DNA from 3 places in the Mesorhizobium sp. LNHC221B00 genome. Region 2 is predicted to be linked to each of the others. Evidence: predicted binding sites of a transcription regulator. Region 2 holds the regulator's gene; each other region holds the start of a gene.
What was found. Region 2 encodes PhoB, which activates phosphate uptake and scavenging genes when phosphate is short. Its sites were predicted from a motif close to TGTCATNNANCTGTCAT; they were not measured.
Positions count from the first base shown of each region.

Region 1: a site for PhoB is predicted at 770-786, ahead of phnC (phosphonate ABC transporter ATP-binding protein). Genes of this name have one in related genera too.
Region 3: a site for PhoB is predicted at 2,957-2,973, ahead of ppk2 (polyphosphate kinase 2). Genes of this name have one in related genera too.

Region 1 covers NZ_AYWR01000036.1:1,634-7,792, forward strand. Annotated here, with positions in the region: gene X741_RS138420 (DUF1868 domain-containing protein) at 21-731, shown strand; gene phnC (phosphonate ABC transporter ATP-binding protein) at 866-1,723, shown strand; gene phnD (phosphonate ABC transporter substrate-binding protein) at 1,826-2,734, shown strand; gene phnE (phosphonate ABC transporter, permease protein PhnE) at 2,790-3,749, shown strand; gene phnE (phosphonate ABC transporter, permease protein PhnE) at 3,815-5,182, shown strand; gene X741_RS138395 (sugar phosphate isomerase/epimerase) at 5,417-6,159, opposite strand, start outside.
Region 2 covers NZ_AYWR01000004.1:178,514-184,672, forward strand. Annotated here, with positions in the region: gene xylF (D-xylose ABC transporter substrate-binding protein) at 1-122, opposite strand, end outside; gene X741_RS159070 (ROK family protein) at 392-1,636, shown strand; gene phoB (phosphate regulon transcriptional regulator PhoB) at 1,792-2,481, opposite strand; gene phoU (phosphate signaling complex protein PhoU) at 2,498-3,205, opposite strand; gene pstB (phosphate ABC transporter ATP-binding protein PstB) at 3,231-4,034, opposite strand; gene pstA (phosphate ABC transporter permease PstA) at 4,031-4,882, opposite strand; gene pstC (phosphate ABC transporter permease subunit PstC) at 4,887-5,870, opposite strand; gene pstS (phosphate ABC transporter substrate-binding protein PstS) at 5,937-6,159, opposite strand, start outside.
Region 3 covers NZ_AYWR01000031.1:30,038-36,196, forward strand. Annotated here, with positions in the region: gene X741_RS139975 (glycosyl transferase family 90) at 1-566, shown strand, start outside; gene X741_RS139970 (glycosyl transferase family 90) at 724-1,695, shown strand; gene X741_RS139965 (aldo/keto reductase) at 1,709-2,752, opposite strand; gene ppk2 (polyphosphate kinase 2) at 3,081-4,001, shown strand; gene X741_RS139955 (dihydrofolate reductase family protein) at 4,053-4,700, opposite strand; gene hemB (porphobilinogen synthase) at 4,914-5,945, opposite strand; gene X741_RS139945 (DUF2066 domain-containing protein) at 6,098-6,159, opposite strand, start outside.

The DNA of each region.
Region 1 (6,159 bases), on a different contig from region 2:
ATCTCCCCAAGGAGATCGCAATGCCCGACACAATCAGCCCCTCGCTCGCTGGATTCTTTGCCGGCTCCAACCCGACGCCACCGGCGCATCTTGGCACGCGCTACGACACGTCGGGCAACTTCCTGATCGAGCCCGGCAACACCGTCGTCAGCCATCTGGTCGGCGGCTCGCCGTCGCAGGCCGTGGTGCTTGCGGTGCGCGAGAAGATGAGGGCGATGCCCGATGCTGATCGGCTGGCCTTCACGCCCGTCTCCAGCCTGCACATGACGCTGTTCCAAGGCATCATCGAATACCGCCGCCGCTTGCCCTACTGGCCGCAGGATGTGCCGCTCGATACCAGCATCGACGCCATGACCCGCCTTTACCTGGAACGCTTGAAGGATTTCCGGGGCTTCGGCCCGTTCAACATCAAGGTGGTCGAAATCGTGCCCACCGGCCTCACCGTTGCCGGTGCGACGGACGAGGATGTGCGCATCATGCGTCAATGGCGCGATGCGCTGGCGGTGCCGTTCGGGTACCGGCACCCCGATCACGACGCTTACGTCTTCCACATCACCCTCGCCTATCAGATCCAGCGTCTTGCCGACGACAGGGCGGCCGCGTGGCAGACGCTGTTCGACGATTGCCTGGCGCTTCTCGCGCGCCAGGCGCCGGTGATCGAGATCAAGCCGCCCGCCTTCTGCAGCTTCCGCGACATGGAGCATTTCGAGGAATTGCTGGTCCTCGGCTGATCGCGCGGAAACGGGCGCATGACGCAGCGCCTGTGGAGCGTAACAAAACTGACATCCAGGCGACATGGCAGGTTCATGTGGCTGCGTTAGGCGAGAAGCCTGACGATCAACATGGTCCTGACGGGAACCTGCCCATGCCAGCAACCTCAGCCACGCTCGAAATCCGCGGCGTCACCCGACGATTTGGCAAGAACACCGCTGTCAGCGATATCAACATCTCGATCCCGCAGGGTCAGATGGTCGGCGTCATCGGCCGTTCCGGCGCCGGCAAATCGACCCTTCTTCGCATGATCAACCGTCTCATCGATCCCAGCCAGGGGTCGATTTTTTTTGACGGCGCCGAAGTCTCCCAGTTGCGCGGCTCGCCGCTGCGGCGCTGGCAGCGCGACTGCGCCATGATCTTCCAGCAGTTCAACCTGGTGCCGCGCCTCGACGTGCTGACCAATGTGCTGCTCGGCAAGCTGAACCACCGTTCGACGATATCGAACCTTTTCGGCATGTTCTCCCGCGCCGAATGCGCCGAGGCCGTCGCCGCCCTTGAGCGGCTCGACATCGCCCGCACCGCACTGCAGCCCGCCGGAACGCTATCGGGCGGACAGCAGCAGCGCGTCGCCATCGCCCGCGCCATGATGCAGCAGCCCAGGGTGATCCTCGCCGACGAGCCGATCGCCTCGCTCGACCCGCTCAATGCCAAGGTGGTGATGGATTCGCTGCAGGACATCAATCTGCGCGAGGGCATCACGGTCGTCACCAACCTCCACACGCTGGATACCGCCCGCACCTATTGCAACCGCATCATCGGCATGGCGGCCGGCAAGGTCGTCTTCGATGGCGCGCCGGAAGAGCTCGACCGCGAGGCCGTCCGCCTCGTCTACGGCGCCGACAGCAATGGTGGCGAGATTTCGGAGGCCATCACCTCCACCAGCGTTGCCTTCAAGCGAAAGATCGCCGCATCCGCCGGACCGCTCGAACCTGCGTTTCCAGGTTACTGAGTTCAAGAAAAGAGCGGCTCGGATCGTCCGCCCGCGTCAAGGGCACCTGTCAAAATCGATAACGCTGCCGGCGCGGGGCCGGAACCTACAGGAGAGATATCAATGTTCAGGAAGATGGTTCTCAGCGCCGTTTCGGTGCTCGCCATGGCCACCAGCATGGCCCACGCCGCCGACATGAAGGAATTCCGAGTCGGCATTCTCGGTGGCGAGAACGAAACCGACCGGCTGCGCAACTACCAGTGCCTGGCCGACCATTTGAAGGCTGAATTCGGCTTCGAAAAGGTCTCGCTGTTCCCGGCCGCCGACTATGACGGCGTCATCCAGGGCCTGCTCGGCGGTACGCTCGATTTCGCCGAACTCGGCGCTTCCGGCTACGCCAGCGTCGCGCTGAAGGACCCGAAGGCCGTTACCCCGATCCTCACCACCCAGCAGACCGACGGCGCCACCGGCTATTATTCGATCGGCCTGGCACTCAAGTCCTCCGGTATCACCGACATCAAATCGGCCAAGGGCAAGAAGCTCGGCTACGCCGATCCGGATTCGACCTCGGGCTACCTGATCCCGCTGACCCAGATCCCGAAGGACACCGGCGCTTCGAACGAGACCTTCTTCGCTTCGACCCAGTTCAACGGCGGCCACGAGAACAACGTCCTGGCCGTGCGTGACGGCAAGGTCGACGTCGCCGTGGACGATTCCTCGGGCATCGGCGACTTCAAGAACGGCTACACTTCGGGCACCTTCCACAAGGAAGTCGCCAAGGGCGCCGTCGACCCCAACGACTTCGTCGAAGTCTGGCGCTCGGGCCTGATTCCGAACGGCCCGCTGGTCGTGCGCACCGCGCTTGGCGACGACATGACCGCCAAGCTGACCGCCTTCTTCACCGACCTGCCCAAGAAGGACAAGGCTTGCTTCGAAGGCGTGGAAGGCGGCGATTTTACCGGCTACGTTCCGGTGAAGGCGGACTTCTACAACGTCATCGTCGAAGCCCGTAAGGCAGCCATCGGCGGCTAACGGCGAAATCGGAAAGGGCGGCGCTGAAAACGCCGCCCTTTTTGCATCTCCGATCATGACCCTTTCCGTGACAGCCCCCTCTTCTGGCGCTACCCACCAGATGGCCGATGCCTGGCGACGGCAGACGTCGTTGCGCCGGTTCTATACCGCCCTCGGCGTCGCGCTGCTGCTTGTCGCCATGCTCGCCAGCATGTGGTTCGCCGACGAAGCCAATGCCGGCCATTTCTTCGACCGGCTGCCGCACATCCTGGATTTCCTGAGCTGGCTCGTCCCCAAGGACTGGAACGACGTCTGGCGGGCTTTGTTCGACATCGCCTCGCCGCATGATACCGGCACCCAGGAATTCAACTTCCCGCTTGGCCGCGTCTATGTCTGGGGCGGTTTCTACATCCCCGAATATTTCGAGCTGATGCTGACCACGGTGAACGTGGCGCTGGTCTCCACCTTCATCGGTTTCGTCTTCGCCGTGCCGTTCTCCTTCATCGCCGCGCGCAACCTGACACCGCACCCTGTGCTGCGGCTTGTCGTCAAGCGCTTCATGGAGCTGCTGCGCGCCTTCCCCGAGATCGTCATCGCCGGCCTGTTCGCGGCCATCGTCTCGATCGGCCCGGTGGCCGCCATCATCGCCATCGGCCTGCATTCGATCGGCGCGTTGGGCAAGCTGTTCTACGAGATCAATGAGAACATCGACATGCGGGCCGAGGAAGGCCTGCGGGCGGTTGGCGCCAACTGGTTCGAGCGGGTTCGCTTTGCCGTCCTGCCGCAGGTTCTGCCCAACTTCATGTCCTACACGCTGCTGCGGATCGAGATCAACGTTCGTATCTCCACCATCATGGGCGCGGTCGGCGGCGGCGGCATTGGCGAGGAGCTCAAGCTCTCCATCTCGCGCGGCTTCGGCGCCAAGACGCTGGCGCTGGTGCTGCTCCTTTTCACCACCATCTTCATCGTCGACCAGTTCTCCGCCTGGCTGCGCCGCAAGCTCGTCGGCGAGCAGGCCTTCGTGATGGGGGCTTAGACCATGGTCCCGAAAAGTGGAGGCCGGTTTTCGGAAGAGATCATGGTCAAACAAAAAGATGAATCATGGCGACCATGACGTCAGACGAAATCAGCGCGATCGAGGACCGCTTTCCGCAGGTGTTCCGGCGCCCGGCCTACAAGCGCTTCGGCCCGCTGTTCCTGCTTCTGGGCACGGTGCTCTACCTCGCCTATGCGATGTGGTTCTTCAGCCTGCCGCAGGTGCTGCGGGAATCGCACTGGGAGCGCCTGCCGCTGTTCCTGTCGCAGTGGGTCAGCTACGATCTGCAGCCGGAGTTTCGCCTCGACCAAGCCGAGATCACGCCAAAGTATCCGCGCTTCTCCGCGCTTGGCGAGAACCCGAACCCCGACTGGGTGATCAGGAACCCGGACGGCACGTTCACCGTGCAGATCGACGGGCCGGCTAAATCCGTCACTTTCGACAAGGCGCAGGCGACGATCATGGCCAACGGCCAGACCGTGCCTGTCGCGCTGACCAGCGGCAAGCCGATTATCTCAGGCCCGGAGCCGGACTGGATCACCGCGCATGACGACGAAGTGGTCGCCAAGATGGGCTTCGCCGGCGAGGTGCGCGTCACCGTCGACCGCGTCAAAGTGCGCAAGCGCTTCCTCGGCTGGGCGAATTTCGTCTTCGACACCCGCTCGCCCTTCTTCGGCAAATCGGCGGGAGACGTGGTCTCGCTGATCGTGTCCGGGCCGCAGCTGAAACCCGGCACCTCGAACCTCGCGCTTGCCGGCGACAACATCTGGAACAACGCCCAATGGCAGCACGGCGACGTCTGGACGAAGCTGCTGCAGACCATCGTCATGGCGTTTCTCGGCACGCTGCTCGGGGGCATCGTCGCCTTTCCGCTGGCATTCTTCGCCGCCCGCAACATCACGCCGAGCGGATTGCTGAGCCAGGTGCTCAAGCGTTTCTTCGACTTCATGCGCTCGGTCGACATGCTGATCTGGGCATTGTTCTTCACCCGCGCCTTCGGGCCAGGGCCCCTGGCCGGCAGCGCCGCGATCTTCTTCACCGAGATCGGCACGCTCGGCAAAACCTATTCCGAGGCGTTGGAGAACATCGACGACAAGCCGCGCGAGGGCGTCGTCTCGACCGGCGCCAACGGCCTTCTGGTGCAGCGCTACGGCGTGATACCGGAAGTGGTGCCCGTGTTCATCAGCCAGACGCTCTACCAGTGGGAATCCAACACCCGCGGCGCCAGCATCATCGGCGCCGTCGGCGCCGGCGGCATCGGCCTGAAATTATGGGAAGCGATGCGCACCAACTCCAATTGGGCCAACGTCTTCTACATGGTGCTGCTGACGCTGGTGGTGGTCTTCATCTTCGACAACATCTCCAACTTCCTGCGCCGCAGGCTCAGCCGGACGATCCACGATTACAACAGGATCCAGGCTGAACAGGGGTAGGCATCTTCCAGAATGCGGCGAGATGTCGGCGGGACAGCACCCCCCTCTGGCCTGCCGGCCATCTCCCCCGCAAGGAGGGAGATTGGCAGTTTCACAGGTGGCGCCTCCATTGCAACACTGGAGACTGGCGAAAGCCAGCACAACATCCGATCTCCCCCCTTGCGGGGGAGATGTCCGGCAGGACAGAGGGGGGTGTGAAGGAACGCGGCGTTCGTTGGACGGCGGCATTGTTACCTAAGCCGCCCCTCTCCACCCATCCTTGATATGCTTATACCCATCCCGATAAACCGCTTCCGGCGTCTCGGAAAAATCGCGCCACACCTTGGTCGCCGCCGCCAGCTCCTTCAGCGAACGTCCGAACGCTTCGATCGTCAGCCAGTCGTCATAACCGCTCTTGCGGATCGCCGCGAACGTCTCTTTCCACGGAATGTTGCCGCGTCCCGGCACACCGCGATCGTTTTCCGAAATATGGACGTGCACGATATTGCGGCGGTGCTTCGTGTAGGCGCCAATCGGATCGGCCTCTTCGATATTGGCGTGGAATGTATCGTACATCGCCTTGATGTGCGGCCGGTCGATGGAGTCGATATGCTCCGACAGGTCGGCCATCGTGTTGAGAAGATAGCATTCGAAGCGGTTCAGCGCCTCGAGCCCGATGGTGACCCCCCGCTTGCCGGCATGGTCGCCGATGACGCGTTGCGACGCCACCGAGCGTTTCTTCTCGGCGGCAGTCGGCCCGGAACCGGAAAAGGCGCCGAGCGTCGAATGCAGCGGGCCGCTCAGCGTGCGGGCGCCAAGCGCCTCGGCGCAATCGACAGCCCATTTCATGTAGTCGATACCGGCCTTGCGCGTGGCCGCATCGGCCGAGATCAGGTTCATCGCCGGATCGCCCATCGCCGAAACCGCCGTCCGCTCCAAGCCGATGCGGTCGAGCAGGTCGCCCAACTTCCTGTAGTCGTCCGGCGTGCCGGAAAAGA
Region 2 (6,159 bases):
CAGCGCTCTTCCTGGAAGTTGGACCAGGAAACGCCGATGACCTTGTCCTTCGCCTGCGCGACCGACGCAAGCGTCAGCGACATGGCGACACCCGCCAGGATGGCGGCTGTGAATTTCTTCATGATATTCCTCCCTGCGCCGCGTATAGCGCGACCAAACTGACCCTAAGGCCGGCACAAAGACCCTATTTTTTCGAGCCTCGAAAAAACACTGGTCCATCGCCGGAACACTGTCAACAATGATTCTGATGGATTTTGAGGTGCCGCGGACTTTTTTCGAGCTCCGGAATAAATAATGACGGCGTGCGGCGCTTCTGCCAGTATTTGGCGGCTTCGCTGGCGGCCTTCGGGAGGCACGAAAGGCCGCGGCGACCGGGAGGATGTGGGTGAACATGTCGGTCGGAATCCGCCACGACGATCTGCGCCGGCGCAACCGCGCCATGGTGATCTCGGCCGTGCGCCGTGCCGGTCAGCCTTCGCGCACCGAGATCGCCGCCACCACCGGCCTCAGCCACTCGACCATCTCGGCGATCTCCTCCGACCTGATCGGCGAAGGCGTCCTGACCGAGGGCAAGCCGAGCGAGGCCGGGTCGCTGAAACGCGGCAGGCCGCAGGTCGGCCTTACCCTCAACCCGGAGGCGGCGGCGGTGATGACCGTGGTGCTGTCGCTGAATTTCCTGTCGGTCGCCGTCATCGACTATGCCGGCCAGGTGATATCGGAGGAACAGCGCCGGCTGGACACGCTGACCATGTCGCGCGAGGCGCTGATCGGCGAATGCGTCGCCATCGTGCGGCGCCGCATCGACGATCCCGACATCGATGTCCGCAGCGTCGCCCGCATCGCACTAGCCATCCAGGGCATCACCGATACCGAGGCGCGCGCCATGCTGTGGTCGCCGATCACGCCGCAGACCGACATCGCGTTCGCCGACATATTCGAGGCCGAGTTCGGCATCCCCGCCACCATGGAAAACGACTGCAACATGATGGCGGTGGCGCTGCGCTGGCGCGATCCCGAGCGCTACCGCGACGACTTCATCGCCATTCTGCTGTCTCACGGCATCGGCATGGGCCTTGTGCTGAAGGGCCAACTGTTCACCGGCACCCACTCGTCGGGTGGCGAATTCGGCCACATGATCCACCGGCCGGGCGGCGCACTCTGCCGCTGCGGACGGCGCGGCTGCGTCGAGGCCTATGCCGGCAACTACGCCATCTGGCGCAACGCGAGACAGCTTGGCGAGGACACCGAACCGGTCGACGTCAGCGACGCCGACATGCGGGCGCTGGCGGCCTCGGCGCGCGACAAGGACGGGCCGGAGCGCCAGGCCTATCGCAAGGCCGGCGAGGCGCTCGGCTATGGCCTCGGCAGCCTGTTCGCGCTGATCGATCCCGCCCCCGTCGCCATGGTCGGCGTCAGCGCCGCCGCCTTCGACCTGATCGAGCCGGCATTGCGCGAGGCGATTGCCCAGACCGCCGGTGGCCAGCACTCGAAATCGATCTCCTTCGACACCGAGCCTAACGAACTGCCGCTGATCCGCGAAGGCTGCGCCATGCGCGCACTGACCTTCGTCGACCAGGAAATTTTCGCGCCGGGCGTGCAGGCGAGAGCAGGCGCGGCTGGGAAGAATGTTGCCTGAGCAAGGCGCCGGGATGTGTTGAGATTCAGGTCAGGCCGAGGCGAGAATGGTGGATTCCGAGAACCGGAACGGAGCGGACATTTGGGTCCGTGAGTACCGGAAGCGCAGGAAGCCGCCATTCGCAGGCCGGCATCACCTGAATATCAGCATATCCCCTAATCTTCCCGGATCGCGTAGCCCGCCCCACGAATCGTGCGGATCACATCCGGCATGCGGCCATTGTTGACCGCCTTGCGCAGCCGCCCGACATGCACGTCGACGGTGCGCTCGTCTATGTAGATCGTCTCGCCCCAGACATTGTCGAGCAGCTGGCTGCGCGAGAACACCCGGCCGGGATGGCGCATCATGAATTCGAGCAGGCGGAACTCGGTCGGCCCGAGCCGGATCTCGCTCTTCTTGCGGTAGACACGGTGCGATTCGCGGTCGAGCACGATATCGCCGACCTTGAGCACGCTGGACAGCACTTCAGGTTTGGCGCGGCGCAGCAGCGCCTTGACGCGTGCCATGAACTCCGGCGTCGAGAACGGCTTGACCAGATAGTCGTCGGCGCCGGTCGACAGGCCGCGCACGCGGTCGCTCTCCTCGCCCCGCGCGGTCAGCATGATGATCGGCAGCCGCTCGGTCTCGGGCCGCATCCGCAGGCGCCGGCAGAGTTCGATGCCGGACACCGCCGGCACCATCCAGTCGAGCACCAGAAGGTCGGGCACGTTCTCCTGCAGGCGGATCTCCGCCTCGTCGCCGCGCGTCACCACCTCGACTTGGTAGCCCTCGGATTCCAGATTGTAGCGGAGCAGCACCCCTAGCGGCTCCTCATCCTCCACCACCATGATGCGTGGCGCGATCATCGGCTGGTCACCCCTGCTATGCCGCCGGCGCCGACATCGCGGTTTCGTCCTGCTTCGGGCGATTGGCGGGCAGCTGCGTGCCGGTCAGCACATAATACGCATTCTCGGCGATGTTGGTCACGTGGTCGCCGATGCGTTCGAGGTTCTTGGCACAGAACAGAAGATGCGTGCAGGCGGTGATGTTGCGCGGATCTTCCATCATGTAGGTCAGCAGTTCGCGAAACACCGAAGTGTATTTGACGTCGATACGCTCGTCGTCGGCGCGCAGCTTGGCCAGTGCGGCGGCATCGCGCGCCGCATATTCCTCGATGACACCCTGAACCTGGATCAGCACCAGCTGCGCCATCGCGTCGATGGAGTGCGACAGGTCGCGCGGCGTGGCGGAGAGCCCGACCGTGCCGACGCGCTTGGCGATGTTCTTGGCAAGGTCGCCGATGCGTTCGAGATCGCCGGCCATGCGGATCGAGCCCACGACATGGCGCAGATCGTCGGCCATCGGCTGGCGCTTTGCGATCAGCGTGATGGCGCGGTCGTCCAGCTCGCGCTGGCGCGCATCCATGATCGCGTCATCGGAGACGACGCGTTGGGCGAGCGCATTGTCGGAGTTCAGCAGCGCCTTGGTGGCACCGCCGACCATCGAGCCGGCGAGGTCGCCCATGTCGCTGATCAGCCTGCTGATCTGTCCGAGATCTTCGTCGAAGGCTGCAACCGTGTGTTCGGCCATGATCCTGGTCCTCGTATGCGTGCGATCAGCCGAAGCGGCCGGTGATGTAGTCCTGCGTGCGCTTCTCGCGGGGCGACGTGAATATCTTCTCCGTCTTGTCGAACTCGACCAGTTCGCCCAGGTACATGAAGGCCGTCTGCTTCGACACGCGCGCCGCCTGCTGCATGTTGTGGGTGACGATGACGATCGTGTAGTCGGCCTGCAATTCGTCGATCAGCTCCTCGATCTTGGCGGTCGACAGCGGATCGAGCGCCGAGGCCGGCTCGTCGAGCAGGATGACTTCCGGCTTCACCGCCACGGTACGGGCAATGCAGAGCCGCTGCTGCTGGCCGCCCGAAAGGCTGAGGCCGCTGGCATTGAGCTTGTCCTTGACCTCGGTCCAGAGTGCTGCGCGCTTCAGCGCCTGTTCGACGCGGCCGTCCATCTCGGCCTTGCTGATCTTCTCATAGAGCCTGACACCGAAGGCGATGTTCTCATAGATCGACATCGGGAACGGCGTCGGCTTCTGGAACACCATGCCGATCTTGGTGCGCAACAGGTTGAGATCCTGCGAGCGGTCGAGAACGTTCTTGCCGTCGAGCAGCACCTGGCCCTCGGCTGTCTGCCTGGGATAGAGCTCGTAGATGCGGTTGAAGACGCGCAGCAGCGTCGACTTTCCGCAGCCCGACGGTCCGATGAAGGCGGTGACGCTGCGTTCGGGCAGCGACAGCGTGATGTCCTTCAGCGCCTTCGACTGGCCGTAGTAGAAATTGAGGTTCTTGACCTCGATCTTTGCCTTGGCGGCTGCCTCGGCGGCGATCGTCATGTCTGGAGACAACATCTGGCTCATTTGTCCTCTCTGCGTCCGGTCAGGCTGCGCGCAAAGATGCTGAGCGCGAGAACCGTCAATGTAATTATGAGTGCGCCGGTCCAGGCCAGCTGCTGCCATTCCTCGTAGGGGCTGAGAGCGAACTGGAAGATGGTGACAGGCAGGCTGGCCATCGGCGCGTTGAGATTGCTCGACCAGAACTGGTTGTTGAGCGCGGTGAACAGCAGCGGCGCCGTTTCGCCGGAGATGCGGGCGATGGCCAGCAATATGCCGGTGACGATGCCCGAAAGCGCGGCGCGGTAGGCGACAGAACGGATGACCACCCAGCGCGGCGCGCCGATCGCGGTGCCGGCTTCGCGCAAGGCGTTGGGCACCAGATTGAGCATGTCCTCGGTGGTGCGCACGACGACGGGGATGACCAGGATGGCCAGCGCGACGGCGCCAGCGATCGCCGAGAAGTGCCCCATCGGCCGAACCATCAATTCGTAGACGAACAGGCCGATGATGATCGACGGCGCCGACAGAAGGATGTCGTTGATGAAGCGCACAATGGTGGTGAGCTTCGAAAAGCGGCCGTATTCGGCCATGTAGGTGCCGGCCAGCACACCGATCGGCGTGCCGACAATGATGCCGATGACGGTCATCACGATGCTGCCGTAGATGGCGTTGAGCAGGCCGCCGGCGTCGCCGGGCGGCGGGGTCATTTGCGTGAAGACCGAAAGATTGACGCCCGACAGGCCCTTGTAGAGCAGGGCGCCGAGAATGAGCGCCAGCCAGGCAAGGCCGATGCCCGCCGCGGCGACGCACAGCGTCATCATCACGCCATTCTTGCGCTTGCGGCTCTGGTGAAGCGACGTGGCTGTCGACATCGGTTCAGGCTCCGGTGCGGGCGTCGATGCGCATCAGCATGTAGCGTGCGATGGCAAGGATCAGGAAAGTGATGACGAACAGGATCAGGCCGAGCGCCACCAGCGAAGACGTGTAGAGATCGCCGACCGCCTCGGTGAATTCGTTGGCGATGGTCGCGGAGATCGTCGTTGCGGGCGCAAACAGCGACGTACTGATGCGGTGGGCGTTGCCGATGACGAAGGTCACCGCCATGGTTTCGCCGAGCGCGCGGCCAAGGCCGAGCATGACGCCGCCCATGATGCCGATCCGAGTGTAGGGGATGACGACGCGGCGGGTCACTTCCCAGGTCGTGCAGCCGATGCCGTAGGCCGATTCCTTCAGCACCGGAGGCACCGTGTCGAAGACGTCCTTGGTGATCGAGGTGATGAAAGGCAGCACCATGATGGCGAGGATCATCGACGATGTCAGCAGGCCGATGCCGTAGGGCGGGCCGGCAAACAGGCTGCTGAGGCCTGGGATACCGTGGAACACGCTGATGATGAACGGCTGCACCGTGGTCTGCAGGAACGGCGCCAGCACGAACAGGCCCCAGATGCCGTAGATGATCGAGGGAATGCCGGCCAGCAATTCCACCGCCATGCCGATGGGGCGCCGCAGCGGGCGCGGGCAAAGCTCGGTGAGGAAAATGGCGATGCCGATGCCGAGCGGCACGGCGATCAGGATGGCGATTGCCGAGGTGATGATGGTGCCGTAGATCGGCGCCAGCGCGCCGAATTTCTCCGTCACCGGGTTCCAGCTTTCGCTGGTCAGGAACGAGAAGCCGAAGGTCGAGAGGGCCTGCCAAGAGCCGGCAAACAGCGAGATCGCGACGCCGCCGAGCAGCACCAGCACCAATATCGCGGCGGCGCGGGTCATTGCGTGGAAGATCGCGTCTGTCAGCGCAAACCGCCTGACGATGGCGTCGCGCGAACCTCGGATGGCTGGCAAGGCTTCCTGGACAGCGCTCATGTCAAGCTCGGCTCTTTCGAGTTGAAGGAAAAGGAGCGCCGCGGGCGCGGCGCTCCTCCAGAGATGTTACTCGCCGGCGTAGACGGGCTTGCCGTCGGCCTGGATGTCGGTCTTCCACGAAGCCTTGATCAGGTCGACGACGCTGTCGGGGATCGACACATAGTCGAGCGCCTTGGCGGTTTCCTTGCCGTCCTTGTAGGCCCAGGCGAAGAATTTCAGCGCTTCGCCGGTGGCAGCAGCGTCATCGGGAACCTTGTGGATCAGCACCCAGGTCGAAGCAGCGATCGGC
Region 3 (6,159 bases), on a different contig from region 2:
TCCAGATGCCGGCCGATACGATCCCGTTCGCCGACAAGCTGCCGGCCGTGGTCTGGCGTGGCGATCTCAACAATCCGATCAGGACACGGTTTCTGGAAGCAGCGCGCGACCTGCCGTTCTGCGACGCCGGCTCGCACAAGCCCAACGCGCCGGCGGAGTATGCCAAGCCCTTTCTCACCATCAGCCAGCACCAGCGCTATCGCTACATCGTTTCGCTCGAAGGCAACGACGTGGCGACTAATCTCAAATGGATATTGAACTCGAAGTCACTCTGCTTGATGCCGCCTCCGACATACGAGACATGGTTCGCGGAGCGGCAGCTCGAAGCCGATGTCCACTATGTGCCGCTCGCAGCGGACTTCTCCGACCTTGCTGAACATGTGGCCTTTTTCGAGCGGCACCCGGCGAAGGCCGAACGCATCGTCGCGGCCGCGAACGCCTATTGCCGGACGTTCGACAATGAGCAGACCGAACAGGCGATCTCCCTGCTGGTGCTCTACAAATATTTCGTGCTCAGCGGCCAGATCAAGCCGGATGCCGATGTCTGGCGCTACATAACGGGATAGTTGCCGGCGAAATAGCCGACCCCTGTGGCCAAGCGCGCCGTTACCATTTGGAGGCGCCGCCCATTTTGCGAAATCTCGGACACGACCAAGCTGGAGCGCGGCGAGGAACTATTCCGGCTGTCGTGCGTTTGCTGGCGCTTGTTTTGATCAGAGAACGATGGCCACCATACAGCGAACGACCCAAAAGGTTTTCTACTATGCGCGGAATGTCATACGCGATGTCGCACCACAGGCAATCTTCCGACGACGGCTGGCAGGTCGCCTCGATCAGGCCAGGCTCTCCGATGAGGCCGTCCGCCAACGATTGAACGACTACAACAAACTGCACGACACGTTCTCGCCCAGCCCCGATGCCGTCCGTATCGACAGCCTGCCGTCGGCACGCAGCATGTATTACTACGACCTGAAGGAATTTGCCCGTTACTTCGATGCCGGACTGCGCCTCGACCTGGAGTTTGGCGACGTCATCGAGGTGCCCAAGGTGCCGTCATTCGTCAAGGATCGCCCGATCCGGGCCGACAACGACAATGCGGTGCTCATGAAGTTCAACAAGTTCCGCCACTTCTACATGCCTGTCGACACGGTTGCCTTCGCCGACAAATTGCCGGCCGTGGTCTGGCGTGGCGATCTCAACAATCCGCTCAGGACAAGGTTTCTGGATGCCGTGCGCGACTTGCCGTTCTGCGATGCGGGCTCGCACAAGCCGAACGCGCCGGCAAAGTACAGCAAGCCCTTTCTCAGCATCGCCCAGCACCTGCGCTATCGCTACATCGTCTCGCTGGAGGGCAATGACGTGGCGACCAATCTGAAGTGGATCATGAATTCGAACTCGCTCTGCCTGATGCCGCCGCCGACCTACGAGACGTGGTTCAGGGAGAGCCAGCTCGAGGCCAATGTCCACTATGTGCCGCTCGATCCGGATTTCGCCGATCTGGCCGAAAAAGTAAGCTATTTCGAACGGCACCCGGCCGCGGCGGAGCGCATCGTCCTCGCGGCCAATGCGCATTGCCGCAAGTTCTCCAACCAGCGAGACGAGCAGGCGATCTCCCTGCTCGTGCTCTACAAATATTTCGTGCTCAGCGGCCAGCTCGAACCCTATCCCGAACTCTGGCGGTTCATCGGGGGTTAGATCCTGATGTCCGTCAGATGGCGCTGCGGTCGAGAACCGTGTCGGCGGGGCCGAAGCGATCCTTTGCCGTCAGTTGCTGGTGCCAGTAGGGGTAGAGCAAAGGCGGCCGGCTGACCGCGTCGAGGCGCTGGCGTTCGTCGGCACTGAGTTCCAGGGCTGCGGCTGCGAGATTATCCTTGAGCTGGGCATCGTTGCGGGCACCGATCACCAGGGAGGAGACGGCGGGGCGGCCGAGCAGCCAGGCAAGGGCCACCTGCGCCGCGGAAACACCCCGGGCCTTGCCGATTTCGACCAGCACGTCGACGATCCGCCAAAGCCGGTCTTCGTCCCGGATCGGCGGCTCGGACCAGCCGGCGAGCTGTCGGGCGGTGGGGCTGTCGCGGCGGTATTTGCCGGACAGCAAGCCGCCGGCGAGCGGGCTCCACACCAGCACGCCGAGCCCCTGGTCGACCGAGATCGGCAGCAATTCATACTCTGCCTCGCGCGCCTCCAGCGAGTAGTGGATTTGCTGGGTGACAAAACGCGGCTGGTGATGGCTGTCGCTGACGGCAAGACCCTTCATCACCTGCCAGCCGGAGTAGTTGGAGCAGCCGACATAGCGGATCTTGCCCTGGCCGACCAACGTGTCGAGCGCGGCGATGGTTTCCTCGAGAGGCGTCAGACCGTCCCATTCGTGCAGGAAATAGATATCGATGACATCGGTCTTGAGCCGCTTCAAGCTCCTCTCGCATTCGCGGATCAGGTGATAGCGCGACAGGCCTTCGTCGTTGGGTCCCTTGCCGATCCGCATCCTCGCCTTGGAGGCGATCAGCACGTCGTTCTTGCGCTTGCCGCCGAGTGCTTCGCCAATGATCTCTTCCGAGATGCCGTTGGAATAGACATTGGCGGTGTCGAGAAGATTGATGCCGGCATCGATGCACATGTCGATCATCCGTTTGGCTTCGGCGAGATCGCTGTTGCCGACAGCGGCGAACGGGCCGGCGCCGCCGAAGGTCATGGTGCCCATGGTCAGTGTCGAAACCTTCAGGCCGGAACGGCCGAGAGTGCGGTATTCCATGTCAGTCCTCGCGATTGTGTTGAATTGGGGCCGTATTGAATTGGGCCGTGTTGAACTGGGGCTGAGTTGAATTGGGGCGGCGCGAAAGGGCAGCCCGGAATGCGACCGGGGATTTGTAGGACAATTCGGCCGGTTTGTCGCCATGCAAGGACGACGATCGATCATATCTCGAGGGATTTGCAGCGCCGGCGATCGTGCTCGGGCTGCAATAAAACCGTCACTGCCGGCCTATATTGAATTCGGCTAAGGTGTTCCGTTCCAGGCCGCGGGCCAGCCGGGTTGGGGCGCCGGGACATAAACCGACAGGCTTGCACGCGGAGCAACTGATATGACCGAGCTGAGACAGAATTCCCCTGCAAAAGACTGGCTCGAAGCCGAGCTCGCCGACACGCTCGACGAAGACTATGAGCTCGAAATGTCGGAACCGGCGCTGTCGATGGAGATCGCCAAGATCTACAAGAACTCACATCCGCCATCGATCGACCGCATGCAATATTTCCGCGACCTGATCACCTTGCAGTCGGAGCTGATCAAGCTGCAGTCGTGGGTCGCCTATCACAGGAAGAAGCTGGTGGTGATTTTCGAGGGCCGCGACTCCGCCGGCAAGGGCGGCGTCATCAAGCGCATCACCCAGCGGCTCAATCCGCGCATCTGCCGCGTCGTGGCACTGCCGGCACCGACCGAGCGCGAGAAATCGCAATGGTATTTCCAGCGCTACGTCCCGCATCTGCCGGCCGGTGGCGAGATCGTGCTGTTCGACCGCTCCTGGTACAACCGTTCCGGCGTCGAACGGGTGATGGGTTTTGCCGGACCGGAGCAGGTCGAGGAGTTCTTCCACGACGTGCCGGAGTTCGAGCGCATGCTGGTGCGCTCGGGCATCACGGTGGTCAAATACTGGTTCTCGATCACCGACGAAGAGCAGCAGATGCGCTTCCTGATGCGCATCCACGATCCGATGAAGCAGTGGAAGCTGTCACCGATGGACCTGCAGTCGCGCGTGCGCTGGGAACAGTACACCAAGGCCAAGGAAGAAACCTTCGCCCGCACCAACATTCCCGAGGCGCCCTGGTTCATCGTCGAAGGCAACGACAAGAAGCGCGCGCGGCTGAACTGCATCGATCATCTGCTGAAGCAACTGCCGTATGAAGAGGTGCCGCACGAGGAGATCACGCTGCCGGAGCGCGTCTTCAATCCGGAATACGAGCGCCAGGTTCTGCCGCGCGAACTCTACGTGCCGGAGAAGTATTGAGGCGGATGAGGCTGCGGTCTCCCCCACGTGGGGGGAGATTACGCTCCCCACCTACGCTCGATCGATGATCACATGCGTGGCAAGCGCTGTCGCCACCTGCTCCGTGCATCGATAGCCAAGCTTCACCATATCCAGGCCCGCGAAGAGGTTCTCGCCTGTTCCCAGCAGCACCGGTGAGATCGCTAGGTGCATGGTGTCGATAAGTTTTTCCTGGAGATATTGCCGGACGGTCGAGACACCGCCGCCGACCCGCACGTCCTTGCCGCCGGCCGCCGACCTTGCCTGATCGAGCGCCGAATGGATGCCGTCGGTGACGAAGTGGAAAGTGGTGCCGCCCTCCATCGTGATCGGCGCTCGCTTGAAGTGTGTCAGCACGAAGATCGGCACATGGTAGGGCGGGTTGTCGCCCCACCAGCCCTTCCAGGTGTCGTCGGGCCACTCACCGCGGATCGGCCCGAACATGTTTCGCCCGAGGATCCACGCGCCGACATTCTCGAAGCTGCGTGCCGCAAACGCCTCGTCGGCGTCAGTGGTGCCGCCGTCTTGCCCGAGCACCATCTTGCGGAAGGTGCGGGTGTCGACAAACCACTTGTGCAGGGATTCCCCACCAATGCCGAGCGGATTTTGCAGATCCTGGTCGGGACCGGCGCCATAGCCGTCGAGCGATAGGGTGAAAGCGTTGACACGCAGCTTGGACATGAAAACCTCCTCGATAACCAGTTGTATTTTGCAAGTGGTTGCCTTGTAGCAAACCGATTGCGAATTGCAAGTGGTATTTTCTGCGGCGAAGAAACACGTACCCGGACCTCTCCGACATGTAGCGGGAAGGCCTTGCCTGTAAGTTCCCTATGGAAGTCGCGGATGCCGTTCATGGACGACCACGTCGCTGACTGGCCGGGGGAGGGCGAGAACCTACCCCTTCAGCATCGTCGCCACTTCAGGTGCGAAATAGGTCAGGATGCCGTCGCAGCCGGCGCGCTTGAAGGCAAGCAAGCTCTCCAGCATCGCTTTCTCGCCGTCGATCCAGCCATTGGCGCCCGCCGCCTTGATCATCGAATATTCGCCCGACACCTGGTAGGCGAAGGTCGGCATCTGGAATTCGTCCTTCAGCCTGCGGATGATGTCGAGATAGGGCAGGCCGGGCTTGACCATCAGCATGTCGGCACCCTCGGCGATGTCCTGCTCGGCCTCGCGTACGGCTTCGTCCGAGTTGGCATGATCGATATAGTAGGTCTTCTTGTCGCCCTTGAGCAGCCCGGCGGTGCCGACCGCCTCGCGATAGGGGCCGTAGAAGGCCGAGGCGAATTTGGTCGCGTAGGACATGATCGCCACGTCCTGAAAGCCGTTGGCGTCGAGCGCGTCGCGGATGGCGCCGATACGGCCGTCCATCATGTCGGACGGAGCGATGATGTCGGCGCCGGCCGCCGCCTGGATGACGGCCGCCGCCGCGACCTGTTCGACCGTCTCGTCGTTGATGATGATGCCGTCGCGCAGGATGCCGTCATGGCCGTGGCTGGTGAACGGGTCGAGCGCGGCGTCGGTGATGATGCCGATCTCGGGCACCGCGTCCTTTATGGCGCGGGTCGCGCGGTTGATGACATTGTCGGGGTCTAGGATGTGCGAGCCGGTCTGGTCGCGTAAGGCCAGATCGACATTGGGGAAGGTGGCGAGCGCCGGAATGCCGAGCTTGGCGGCGCGTTCCGCCTCCCTGACAGCCAGATCGACCGACAGGCGGAAGACGCCCGGCATGGCCGCAATCGGCTCGCGCACATTTTTCCCCTCGACGACGAAGATCGGCCAGATCAAATCATCGACTGTGAGCCGGTTCTCCTGCACGAGCCGGCGCGACCAATCGGCCTTGCGCATGCGGCGCAGGCGGCGGCTGCCGGTGACGTCGTCGACGCTGCGCGCGCCGGCTGGCTTTGTCGGGGAGAATCTGTTCATTGCCAAAACTCCAGATCAGCGGCTTTTACCACGAGCCCTCGGTGCTGACCAATGCGACACGTTTGTGCCAGCGGTCGAAGCTGCCAATTTCCCCCCTTGTGGAGAGATGCCCAGCAGGCCAGAGGGGCGCGCTATCCCTCCTGCCTATCCAGTCAAGGCTGCCCATTACCCGAAAGAATCTGCACCGCGCCTCTGATGGCCACACGAAACGCCT